Regions from separate parts of the Bradyrhizobium sp. 142 genome, predicted to be linked through region 2. Evidence: riboswitches for the same ligand, from Rfam matches in the RefSeq annotation. Region 2 holds a riboswitch; the other holds the start of a gene.
The links. Region 2 has a riboswitch for cobalamin ahead of IVA82_RS18585 (energy-coupling factor ABC transporter permease). Riboswitches for the same ligand answer to the same signal wherever they lie in the genome.
Positions count from the first base shown of each region.

Region 1: another riboswitch for cobalamin. It lies ahead of metE (5-methyltetrahydropteroyltriglutamate--homocysteine S-methyltransferase); the one in region 2 lies ahead of IVA82_RS18585 (energy-coupling factor ABC transporter permease).

Region 1 is NZ_JADPKQ010000495.1:16,388-22,836, forward strand. Features, by position in the region: gene IVA82_RS44710 (ISNCY family transposase) at 1-797, opposite strand, end outside; gene IVA82_RS44715 (hypothetical protein) at 853-1,155, shown strand; partial or broken gene IVA82_RS44720 (diguanylate phosphodiesterase) at 1,268-1,441, shown strand; gene IVA82_RS44725 (4Fe-4S binding protein) at 2,054-2,257, shown strand; gene IVA82_RS44730 (hypothetical protein) at 2,278-2,433, opposite strand; cobalamin riboswitch at 3,350-3,550, shown strand; gene metE (5-methyltetrahydropteroyltriglutamate--homocysteine S-methyltransferase) at 3,650-5,965, shown strand.
Region 2 is NZ_JADPKQ010000200.1:75,704-82,152, reverse strand. Features, by position in the region: gene IVA82_RS18605 (cobalamin biosynthesis protein) at 1-262, shown strand, start outside; gene cobM (precorrin-4 C(11)-methyltransferase) at 259-1,041, shown strand; gene IVA82_RS18595 (cobyrinate a,c-diamide synthase) at 1,041-2,351, shown strand; gene cobA (uroporphyrinogen-III C-methyltransferase) at 2,348-3,076, shown strand; cobalamin riboswitch at 3,125-3,344, shown strand; gene IVA82_RS18585 (energy-coupling factor ABC transporter permease) at 3,381-4,058, shown strand; gene cobF (precorrin-6A synthase (deacetylating)) at 4,105-4,854, shown strand; gene cobT (nicotinate-nucleotide--dimethylbenzimidazole phosphoribosyltransferase) at 4,870-5,922, shown strand; gene IVA82_RS18570 (histidine phosphatase family protein) at 5,929-6,449, opposite strand, start outside.

The DNA of each region.
Region 1 (6,449 bases), on a different contig from region 2:
TCGAGCTCCTGGCGTAGGCCGTCGAGCACCAGCTGCTGCAGGACGTTCCTCGCACGCTTCGTTCCTCTGGCGACCTCTTTGGAGAACCGCTTCGCCTGTCCCACCACTCGACTGGTCGCATTGAGCAGCTTGCCATAGGATCGATTGAGCTTCTCCCGGCTCTGCTTAGCTCTGGAGCGCGCCGCCCGGGCGATGTCCAGGACCCGCAGCTTCACGCTGCGACTGCGGTCGCACAGCTTGGCGCCAGTCTCTCCGGCGATCTTGCCAATCCTTTTCATGGTGCGGATCAGAACTCGCACGCCATCGCCCAACAAGCTCGAATCGGTCGGATAGTGGACGTTGGTCTCCACCACGGTGGTGTCCACGCGCATTCGGCGCCCGGCCGCCAACCCATTGGCCTGAGCCAGCTTCACCAGCCTTTGGTGAATCTGCTTGACCACCTCGGGCCCCACCGCCACGCCCCAACGTCCCATCGTCTTTGCATCGGGCGTCTTGCCGGCGCCGACGCGGGTGAAGTCGCGGTACACCAGATTGGCGCGCACCTCGCGCTCCAGCACGCCATAGCTCCAGTTGCGGATGTGCTTGAGGATCAACAAGCGCAACACCATCTCGGCCGGCGCGCCCAGCCGACCACGACTGCGGCTCTTGGGATGCCGTCTCGCCAGCGCTTCGTACACTGCAGCTACGATCTGTTCATCCGCCAGCACCCGGTCGGCGTGCTCCATCCAACCTTCGCGAAGATCGCTCACTTCTTCAGTGATCAACCCATCGCCAAAGCTGAGCTGTGCCCGCCGCATCTTAATCACGCCGTCCTCCCGAGCGCATTCGACGCGGCTCCGGACGCAGCAAATCATGATTGAGTTCGCAAATGGTCTCGATCGATTGCTTCAGCTTCTGATAGTTGTCCAGCCAGCGGCGAACCTCGGCGACGCGCTCGCGACGCACGCTGAGTTGCCGCGTGCGTCCACCAGCATAGGTGACCGTCAGAACAAACACCCGGTGCCCTTCGCCACGCGCGCATTTCGGGCAGTCTTTGGTATGTCGGACAGTGCGTTCCAGCAGCGAGCCACGCAGCAATTCGCCGGTGACCGGCAGCTTGCCGACAAGCTTCTCGCGCGCTCGAAGGGATCGATCTCGAATCATTCACAAGAATGAATCAGATCGCAGTCGCCCCTGTCAATTTCAAATCCGTCCGGCCTTGCAGGTTTCCAGGCCCTGAGCGATTCTCCCACAGCAACCGCGCACTTCATTTTTGCGCCGGAAAGTAGCTAAAGAGTACAGTGTGCGCACCGTTGCCGCAGGTGTGGAGAGCCACGCCGACCTGATCGCTGTGACCGAACTCGGCTTCGACCTTGCGCAGGGCCATCTGTTCGGAAAGGCCATGCCGCTGAAGCAATTTGCACAGTCATCTTTCAGCCCTGTTCCACTTCGTCCAAAATAGTTGCATGAGGAGTGGCTGAGCACAGCCAGGCAAAGCGTACCAGCGCTCGCCCGCGCCGCCATGCCTACTCGGCACCAGGCATGCGGCTGACTGCAATTAAATCGGTCACTTTGCAAAGCCAGTATCGCTCCTCCCGGCGGAACTTCATTTCCCTCCGAAGCGACGCCGAAGGTTATTGTAGCACAAACCCGTTTTGGCAAGCCTCCAGCGAGTCAATCCGCGGAGTTAACGTTGCAGCCGTGAGCGAGGCTTGCACAAAACCTCCAGTCAGGGCGTGTGACCGGAGGTTTGCCGAGATCCGGCGTAGACGTGCGTCGGCTCGCGGCTTTTAGTCGCGCCGCCAGTTTCGGAATCGTCGAGCGTCGCTTGGCCCCGCGCTGCCATGCCAGACAAAACCGACGGAAGCTCGCAGCGGTCGACTGGCTCTCGGAGTAGGGCCCGAGGGCTCGCATAGCTTGAAATTGAAGTGGCCCGTTGCTGTCGCAGATGCAACATGGTCTCAGACCCGGGACAGCACAATTGGGCAAATTGCCCATCATTGAGCGCGTCTGTGTTTGGCACGGCATTTGAAAGGGATCGCCAATGGCATCGCTCGCCAAGGAGTCGGAAGGCATGGCTTACAAGATCGTCGCTTCGCAATGCACCGTTTGTGGGGCATGCGAGTTCGAGTGTCCCAACGCGGCGATCAGCCTCAAGCGTGACATTTACGTTATCGATGCCAAAAAGTGTACGGAGTGCGAGGGCCATTCCGACACGCCGCAATGCGCGGTCGTCTGTCCGGTGCCTGACACCTGTGTCCCGTCTAAGACAGCATAAGCAGCCGCGTCCAGACGGCTTCACCGCTCGATTTCGCGAACGAAGTAGTAGATGTCGAGCTTGAGGAGGCCGCCGACCGCATGGGGCGCATCGAGGTCGATCAACATCGTTATGACCTTAAGGCGCTGATCGACTCCGAGAAGCCCTCGAAGGGCTCTGTCAGAGGACACGGTCAAATTTGTCTCGAATAAGGACAAGGCCGCCTCGATGCTCCAGTCGCCGCGTTGAGGCTTATCGTCGCTGGCTGACGAGCCGAGGCGAGGTGGACGGGCGTCGAATATCGCAAGATCGATTTGCAGGATATCTAAAGCTACGTCACGGCCGAAGCCGAAGAGAGGTCTTCTCGCGCGACGAGATCGGTCCGGAGATCCTGAAGACGTGCGAGAAGCTCGGCATCCGCTTGGCCGTGGTCACCGTGCACGAGTGCATGGAGTCTAGGGTTATAGCACGATCCCGCCGCCCGCGCTTTCGCCGCTTACTCCAGTTTCGCAAGTCAGCGTGCATCCTGAGGTCCGGAACTGTTCCTGCGATGTCGCGCAGGCCAACGTCCAGGCTGCACCACCCGCCAAGCGGCGACGGACACAACGAAGGCGCGCGCCAAAGTCGCTCAGCAGGTGAGTGCCTGGCCAGGAGATCATCTTGACCAACGCCACGGACGCGATCGAGCTCGCGGCTCGTCGCGGGGTCAGCCGAACACAGGCAGTCCGACCTGATCATCCGTTCGATCCTGGAGTAATCCGGCCTTTGCAATTCCTAAGGAGCCTCATCGCGCTGTGATCAAACGGATGCCGGCCGAGGATGATCGCAACTTCCTCACGGGCGAGTTCGAGAAGCTGCTGACGGAAAAGACCAGGCTTTGTCGCGATCACGCAGATGTCGAAAGCGCCCGGGCGCGTTCGTTCTGCTCGCGCTAGCTCATCCGACTACGCGAACAGGGTGTTGAGCGGACGCATTCACAAGCGGAGCCTCCACAGATCCACGCGTTTTCACGAGGCCGGGAGTAAGTTTGTTGTAGCCTACCTAGTACAGTTCGCAATCGCTTGGGCAATATCGCAGCGACACTCAGTAGGTTGACGGATCGATCCTCGTGCGCATAATGCCAGCCGTCGTGGTCTCCGGATTTCGTTTGATCCGGAGCTAAGAGGGAAGCCGGTGCAATGCCGGCGCTGCCCCCGCAACTGTAAGCGGCGAGCCGCTGTCCAACGAAGTCACTGAAGCCATGCGGCTTCGGGAAGGCCGGATAGCAGCGACGACCCGCGAGCCAGGAGACCTGCCTCGACAATATATCGTCCACGGGCGGGGTGTCCCGGTGTGCGCCAAGCAGCTGTCGCTCACGCGATATTCGCTGCATGCGTCCGCCATGGCCTTTGCCCCAATTATGGGGTCTGAGCTATGTCTATTCTTTCGCTTCCCGTTGCCACACTGGGGATGTCACGCATCGGCCCACGACGCGAACTCAAATTCGCGCTTGAGAGCTACTGGGCGGGAAACTCCAGCGAAGCCGAGCTCCTCGAGGCGGGGAGTGGACTTCGTGCCGCTAATTGGGCACGGCAGAAATCCCGCGGTGCGACCGTCATTCCTTCGAATGACTTCTCGTTTTACGACCATGTGCTCGATACCAGCGTAATGGTCGGCGCCATTCCCGACGTCTACGGCTGGACCGAAGGTCCTGTGTCGCTCAAGACCTACTTCACCATGGCGCGTGGCGCTCAGGACGGTGGTCACGCTCAGCATGGGCCTGGCGTAGCCGCACAGGAAATGACGAAGTGGTTCGATACCAACTACCACTACATGGTGCCGGAATTTCACCAGGATCAGATCTTTAAGTATTCCTCTCGAAAGCCGATCGAGGAATATGAGGAGGCAAAAAGCCTCGGCTACCAAACGCGCCCCGTCCTAGTTGGCCCAGTCACTTTCCTGAAGCTCGGCAAAAGCGCAAATCCCGCATTCAATCCGCTGTCGCTGCTTGATAGGCTCCTCCCAGTCTATGTCGATGTTCTCCGCGAACTAGCCTCGCGCGGTGCTGAATGGGTTCAGCTCGACGAGCCATGCCTAGTGATGGACGTCGACGAAGCATCGCGGGCGGCTGTCCGCCGGGCCTATGCTCATTTCGCAAAGGTTGTGCCGGCCCTTAAAATCATGCTGGCCACTTATTTCGGCGCTATCGGCGACAATCTTGAAACAGCCTTGGCCTTGCCCGTTGCCGGGCTTCATGTCGATCTGGTTCGGGCACCCGACCAGTTGGACGCAATTGTCGCCAAAGCCCGCAGAGATCTCGTGGTCTCGCTAGGCGTCGTTGATGGTCGCAACGTCTGGCGCTCCAATCTTGCGGCGCTGGTCGACCAACTTGCCCCTATGGTCAAAAAGCTGGGCAGGGACCGTGTTCAGATTGCTCCTTCCTGCTCGCTGCTTCATGTTCCGATCGACATTGAGCTAGAGACCGATCTCGATCCCAATCTGAAGACGTGGCTGGCGTTCTCAGTTCAGAAGATCAAGGAACTCTCGATATTGGGCAAAGCGCTGGCCGGCCATGCTGCCGAGGTGGCCGATGAACTTGCGCTTTCGGAGGACGAAGCCGTGACCCGCGAAACATCGCCCGAGATTCACAATGCGAATGTCGCCGGACGAATGGCCGCAATCGACGATAGCATGCGTCGCCGTCGCAGTGCGTTCACCCAGCGTGCCGACGTCCAGCGCGTCGCGTTCGCATTGCCGATGTTTCCAACGACAACCATCGGATCCTTCCCGCAAACGGTCGACGTCCGAAATGCGCGTGCGGCTCATGCGCGGGGAGCGCTGAATGACGCGCAGTACGAGCAGCTTCTGAAAGCGGAGACAGCCCGTACCGTGCAGTGGCAGGAAGATATCGGCCTGGACGTGCTCGTACATGGTGAGTTCGAGCGCAATGACATGGTTCAATACTTTGCCGAGCAGCTGTTGGGATTCGCTTTCACCAAGCACGGTTGGGTTCAGTCTTATGGGTCGCGGTACGTTCGTCCGCCTATCCTGTTCGGAGATGTTTCCCGGCCGAAGCCGATGACCGTTGAATGGTGGCGCTATGCGCAGTCTCTGACCAAGAAACCCGTCAAGGCTATGCTGACCGGACCGGTGACGATCCTGAACTGGTCGTTTGTCCGCGACGACATCTCGCGGAGCGAGACATGCCGTCAGATCGCTCTTGCGATCCGAGATGAGGTCATCGATCTTGAGGCGGCTGGAGCGACCATGATCCAGATCGACGAGGCTGCGTTGCGGGAGGGATTGCCGCTACGCAAATCGCAGTGGAGGAACTATCTCGATTGGGCAGTGGACAGCTTCCGCGTTTGCTCCTCCGCTGTCGCCGACGGAACTCAGATCCATACCCACATGTGTTATTCCGAGTTCAACGAAATCATCGATGCGATCGCAGCAATGGATGCTGACGTCATTTCAATCGAGACGTCGCGTTCTAAGATGGAATTGCTCGAGGCCTTCAAGAGCTACAAATATCCCAATGAGATCGGGCCCGGCGTCTATGACATTCATTCACCGCGCATTCCCGCAGCGGCGGAAATCAAGCAGCTGATTGTGTTGGCGCGGCAGCGAGTTTCCGATCGGCAGCTCTGGATCAATCCCGACTGCGGACTGAAAACGCGAAGGTGGGAGGAGGTGCGTCCCGCGCTCGTCAATATGGTGGCCGCCGCACGCGAGTTGCGGGCTGAGCCATGATGGTGCGGAGCGTTTCGCCAACGCGCTTGTGAATAAGATGCACGCGCTTTGGGGGCTTACGATGTCCTTGCGAGCTCCCAAAGTTCCCAGCGCCTGCGAATGCCGGCCGGCGCCGGCGGAGGCGGTCGCATACAGCCGGCGATAAGCTCGGTTTTCGATCCGACGGCGGACAGCATGCCGGCGATGCCTGGTCAGGTCACATATTCCGAAGTCAACGCTCGACGCGAAGCACAGCGCTATTTTTCATTTATCCATCGCGTGGATGCGTCCCATCACAACAATCTATTTTACCGCCCTTACGGAATGTCATACGAAATTGGCGCCTTGGCACGCTCTCCGGAAGATAATCGAGCGTTGTTGGTGTTTGGGGGTGCCAAATGCTGCTGCGCGACGGCAAACTGCCGCTTGTGTTTCAGGGCACGGCGGCCAAACCGCTTGCGCGAAGGATCCCAGCTCGATCAAGGTACTGCCGTGCCAACCGGAC
Region 2 (6,449 bases):
CATCGAGAAGGCAGGCACGGAGGCACTGAAGCAGCTTGCGCAGGAATGCGGTGTGCCGATCAAGGCCGTTCCCGCCGATGTATTGGCTGATGTCGACACGTCTACCCAGTCAAAACGCATCATCGAAAAGTTCGGCACGGGATCGGTCGCCGAGGCTGCGGCGCTTGCGGCAGCCGGACCTCGGGCGCGACTGATTGCGACGCGGGCGGTCTCGCGGGATCGAACCGCGACTGCGGCGATCGCGGAAGGAGACGGCGAATGACGGTGCATTTCATCGGCGCAGGGCCGGGCGCGCCCGATTTGCTGACGTTGCGCGGGCGCGACCTGATTGCGGCTTGTCCGGTTTGCCTCTATGCCGGCTCGCTGGTGCCCGAAGGCGTGCTGGCGCATTGCCCGCCGGGTGCGCGGATCGTCAATACGGCGCCGCTCTCGCTCGATGAGATCGTCGCAGAGATCGCCGCTGCGCATGCCGGCGGCAAAGACGTTGCGCGGCTGCATTCCGGCGATCTCTCGATCTGGTCGGCAATGGGCGAACAGCTCCGCCGCCTGCGCGCGCTCGGCATTCCCTACACCGTGACGCCGGGCGTGCCGGCCTTCTCGGCTGCTGCGGCGGCGCTCGAAGCCGAACTGACATTGCCGGGCCTCGCGCAGAGCGTGGTGCTGACACGTACGCCGGGCCGCGCCAGCGCGATGCCCGAGGGCGAGAAGCTCGCCGCCTTTGCCGCAACCGGCGCAGTGCTCGCCATCCACCTGTCGATCCATCTGCTCGACAAGGTCGTCGCCGAGCTTACCCCGCACTACGGCGCGGATTGCCCGGTCGCCATCGTCTGGCGCGCGAGCTGGCCGGATCAGCGCATCGTCCGCGCCACGCTGGCGACGCTCGATGCTGCCGTCGGGGCCGAGCTCGAACGTACCGCTCTCATCCTTGTCGGCAAGACTCTGGGCTCGGCGGATTTTGCCGAGAGCCGCCTCTATGCCGCCGAGTATGACCGCCGCTATCGACCGGTCGGCGCCGAGCCGCGCTTTCCGGAGGCGTCGTGATGCCCGCGGGTCTCGTCATCTCCGCGCCGGCCTCCGGCATCGGCAAGACGACGTTGACCCTGGCGCTCGCGCGCGCCTGGCGCAGTCGCGGATTGCAAGTGCAGTGCTTCAAGAGCGGGCCGGATTATATCGATCCTGCGTTCCATGCCGCAGCGACGGGTCGCGCGTCCGTCAACATCGACAGCTGGGCCATGGACCGCGCGACCATCGTGCATCTCGTCGGTCGCGGTGCGGACGCCGATATCGTGCTCGCCGAGGGGTCGATGGGCCTGTTCGACGGAGTCGCTGCGCGCGGCGTCTGCGGCACCGGTGCGACTGCCGATATCGCGGAGATGCTGGGCTGGCCGGTGCTGCTGGTGATAGATCCATCCGGACAGGCGCAGACGGCGGCGGCCATCGCTGCCGGCTTGCGCGACTATCGCGCGGGCGTGCAGCTTGCCGGCATCGTGCTCAACCGTGTCGCCAGCGCGCGCCACGAAGACCTCGTGCGGCGCGCGCTTGCCGATGCCGGCATTGCCGTGTTCGGCGCGCTGCCGCGCCATGCCGAGATCAGCCTGCCGAAGCGGCATCTCGGCCTGGTGCAGGCCGAGGAGCAGGCCGAGATCGGCAGCTTGATCGATGAAGCCGCGCGCTTCGTCAGCGCCCATGTCGACATCGATGCCGTGCTGCGATCGGCCGCCGCGTGGTCGCCGCGACCGGCGGGAAACGGCCTCAACGTGATGCCGCCCGGTCAGCGTATTGCTTTGGCGCGCGATGCCGCGTTCTCATTCGTCTATCCGCACATGCTGGAGGGGTGGCACGCCGCCGGCGCCGAGATATCGACGTTCTCGCCGCTCGCCGACGAAACGCCCGATCCGAATGCCAATGTCTGCTGGTTGCCCGGCGGTTATCCCGAGCTTCACGCCGGAACGCTTGCAGCCAATACCCGCTTTCGCGATGGCTTGCGCACCTTCGCCGAGACGCGACCGGTGCATGGCGAATGCGGAGGCTATATGGTGCTAGGCACAGGCCTCACCGCTGCCGACGGCGTCCGCCATGAGATGGCGGGCCTGCTCGGCTTGGAGACGAGCTTTGCCAAACGCCGCATGCATCTCGGCTATCGTCTGGCCGAGCTGGCCGCGCCGATGCCGGGGCACGACGCCGGTGCGCGCCTGCGCGGTCACGAGTTCCATTATTCGACCATCGTGGCGCAGCCGGATACGCCACTCGCGGTCGTGCATGACGCAACCGGTGCGGTCATCGCCGAGACCGGCTCGCGGCGCGGCCATGCCACCGGCACGTTCTTTCACCTGATCGCGGAGGACCGGTGAGCGGGTTCGTCTCCTTCATCTCCGCCGGTCCCGGCGACCCCGAGCTTCTCACGCTCAAAGGCGCCGCGCGGCTGCGCGAGGCCGATGTCGTTCTCTATGACGATCTCGCATCCGGCGCGATTCTCGATCTGGCCCGACCCGGCGCCAATCTCGTCGCGGTGGGGAAGCGGGCGGGCCGGCCCTCGACCAAGCAGCACCATGTCAACCGCCTGTTGGTCGACTATGCCGCGACCGGGTCACGTGTCGTGCGCCTGAAGTCGGGCGATGCCGGCATTTTCGGCCGGCTTGAGGAGGAGCTCGAGACGCTGCGCGACGCCGGCATCGGCTACGAGATCATTCCCGGCGTCACCTCGGCCTGCGTTGCGGCCGCGCAAGCTGGTATTCCTCTGACCCGGCGCCACACCTCGCGCCGGGTGCAGTTCGTGACCGGGGCCGATGTCACCGGCGACCTTCCGCAGAACCTGAATTGGGCGGCGCTGGCCGATCCAGAAGCAACCACCGTCGTCTATATGGGCCGCCGCACCTTTCCCGCGCTTGCGGCAAAATTGATCGAACATGGCCTCGCCCCAGGCACACCGGCACTGCTTGCCGAATCCCTTGGCCGTTCCGACGAACGGCTGGTCCGCACCACCATTGCCGAGCTGGCCGAACAGCTTGCGCGGGGTGGCGCGGCCTCCACGGCGGCCGTCATCCTGTTCGGTGCGTTGGCGGGAGAATATCCGTAATGACGCTTGCGGCCGCCCTTCGCCCCTTGACGCCCGGCTTGCGAAAGGGGCACACAGGAGACGCATGGTGCTCGACGCGGCGCAAAGCGCCAGAGCATAATCGGGAATGGGGATGGGCGGACCAAATCGCGGCGCCCAAAACCCCAGCCGCCCCCGCGACTGTAAGCGGTGAGGGGCTCCAATCAGCCACTGGGCCGCGAGGCTCGGGAAGGCCGGAGAACCCAGTGAACCGCGAGCCAGGAGACCGGCCGTGCACGTTTTGAAGCCAAGGCCGTCGGGTGTGACGGCAGGAAGGATCTGAGCCATGCATATCGAACCCGGGGTAGTGACGGGCGCCAAGCTCGTGTTGAGTTATGCAACCGGCATCGCAACAGGCGGCGTTGCGCTGAAGCTTGCGGCCGAGACCATGCGCGAGCAGGGCATCGGCTCGTTCGCGGCGCGGACGGTCGCCACCACAGGCCTCGTCTTCACATTCTTCGAGATCCTGCCGCACTTTCCGGTCGGGGTTTCCGAGGTGCACTTCATCCTCGGCTCGACCTTGTTCCTGCTGTTCGGCGCAGCGCCAGCGGCCTTCGGCCTCGCGCTCGGTCTGCTGTTCCAGGGCATGTTCTTCGAGCCGGCCGACCTGCCGCAATATGGCATGAACGTCACCACGCTGCTGGTGCCGCTGTTCGCGATCCAGGCAATCGCCATGCGGATCATTCCGCGCAACACCGCCTATGTCGATCTCAGGTATCGCCAGGCGCTGGTGCTCTCCACCACGTATCAGTCCGGCGTCATCGCCTGGGTAGCGTTCTGGGCGCTCTATGGCTCCGGCTTCGGTGCGACCAACCTCGCCAATATCGCGACCTTTGCGGCGTCCTATGCGCTGGTGATCGTGATCGAGCCGCTGGCCGATCTCGCCGTGCTGGCGCTGGCGAAGTCGCTGCGCGGCGTCACCGCGCCGGGGTTCGTCACGCCGCGTTTGCACAACGCGGCCTAGAGACAGGCGAAAGGGCGGCCGATGCGGCCGCCCTTTCGCAGGTAAGATGCTCACGCTCTCCTTGATAGGCATCGGCTGCGGCGATCCCGAGCAGCTCACGCGCGCCGCGGTTCGTGCGATCAATGCGGCCGATCTCGTCCTGATCCCGCGCAAGGGGAATGCGAAATCCGATCTCGCCGACTTGCGGCGGACGATCTGCGCCGACGTGCTCACCAGCGACACGACGCGCATTGCCGAGTTCGATCTTCCCGTGCGCGACGCGGCCGAAGCCGACTATCGCAAGGGCGTGGACGACTGGCACGACGCGGTAGCCGCGGTCTGGTCACAGACGATCGCAAGCCATCTCAAAGGCGAGGGCAGCGTCGCGCTGTTGATCTGGGGCGATCCGTCGCTTTACGATTCCTCGCTGCGCATTGCGCGCCGTCTTGATCCCTTGCCGAAGATCGAGGTCGTGCCCGGCATCACGTCGATCCAGGCGCTGTGCGCAGCGCACGCGCTGCCGCTCAACGATATCGGTGAACCCTTTCTGGTCACGACTGGACGCCGCTTGCGCGAAGCCGGCTGGCCGCAAGGCGTCGATACCGTGGTGGTGATGCTCGACGGCGGCACGGCATTCCAGTCACTCGATCCGGAAGGCCTGCACATCTGGTGGGGCGCGTATCTCGGCATGCCCGATCAAATCGTCATATCCGGCGCGCTTGCGGAGATCAGCCCACACATCGTGGCTGCACGGCAGCAAGCGCGCGAGCAACATGGCTGGATCATGGACAGTTACATTCTCAAGCGCAGGCCGTAAGGCAAGCGAGGCAGCATGCTCCCCGAATGGGTCCATCAAAAATGCCCCGATATCTCCGCCGTCCATCGCGCGGCGGCGATCGCGCGGCAGGCGCAACTAACAAAGCCAACCGGCGCGCTCGGCCGGCTCGAGCAGCTCGCGATCGAGCTCGCCGGCCTGCAAGCGACCGAGCATCCGCGTGCTGCGCGAGTGCCGATCATCATCTTCGCCGGTGATCACGGCATCGTCGCGCAGGGCGTCTCGGCCTATCCGCAAGAGGTGACGATTGCGATGATGGCGAATTTCGCCTCGGGCGGTGCTGCGATCTCGGTGCTGGCACGTGAATTGGGTTCCGGCCTGGAAGTGATCGACGCCGGCACGCTGGCCCAGGAGGGTATGGCGGGCGCTGTCACCGACAAGCCGCGCAACGGCACCCGCGACTTCAGCGCGGAAGCGGCCCTCGAGCCGGCAGAGCTGGCATTCGCCTTCGAAGCCGGACAACGCGCAGTCGCGCGCGCCGAAGCCAGCCGGCCCGATCTTCTGATTTTCGGCGAGATGGGCATCGGCAACACCACGACGTCAGCGGCAATTGCCGCAGGCCTGCTCGGCGTGAGCGCCGAGGAGATCGCCGGCAGCGGCACCGGCGTCGATGCCGCCGGCCGCACGCACAAGGCGCGCGTGATCGATGCCGCGATCGCGCGTCATGGGATTGCCGGTGCATCGGCCGAAAAGATCCTGTGTGCCGTCGGTGGTCTCGAAATCGCGGCGATCTGCGGCGCGATCATCGCGGCCGCGCAAGCCCGCATCCCGATCCTGATCGACGGATTCATTGTCTCGGTCGCGGCCCTGGCGGCGGTGCGCCTCAACCCGACGTGCCAGCCGTTCCTGCTGGCGTCGCACCAATCGGCGGAGCAGGGGCATCGGCTGGTGCTTCGCGCCCTGAACGTCCAGCCGTTGATCAGCCTCGATCTCAGGCTCGGGGAAGGGTCGGGCGCCGCGATCGCGCTGCCGCTGGTGCGGCTTGCCTGCAGTCTTCACAACGGCATGGCGACGTTTGCGCAGGCCAATGTGCCGGATCGTCCGGCCTGATCCGGCTCAAGCCGTGCGCTGATTGACGGAGACGACGCGCCAGCCGGTCGCGAGCCGGTCGATACGCGTGAGAGACAGTGGATCGATCACGAAACGCAGGGCCGCTTCCGGCGTCAGGTCGAGCGCGATGCACAGGGCGGCCCGGATCGTGCCGGAATGCACGACCAGCGTTGCGGATCCCGCTCCGACTCGCGACAGGCCCAGTCGAACGCGCGCGACCTGATCCTCGAAGCTCTCGCCGCCCGGTGGCCGAGCGCGCGCCGGATCGCTCCAGAATTGCGCATAGGCCTCGCCGCCCGTCGCGGCAAGATCGTCGTGCCGCCGACCGGTCCAGTCGCCAAAATCCTGTTCGTTCAATTCGTCCACCAACTCCGGTTCGAGCCCGAGCGCGCGCGCCGTCTCGACCGTGCGCCGTGACGGGCTCGCGTAACAATTCGCGTCCTGCGGCAGATACCGCCGCAGCCGCTCCAGCTGCGCGCGATCGCCGAGGCCGGCCGGCGCGTCGGCGGCATGGATCGTCCCCGCGA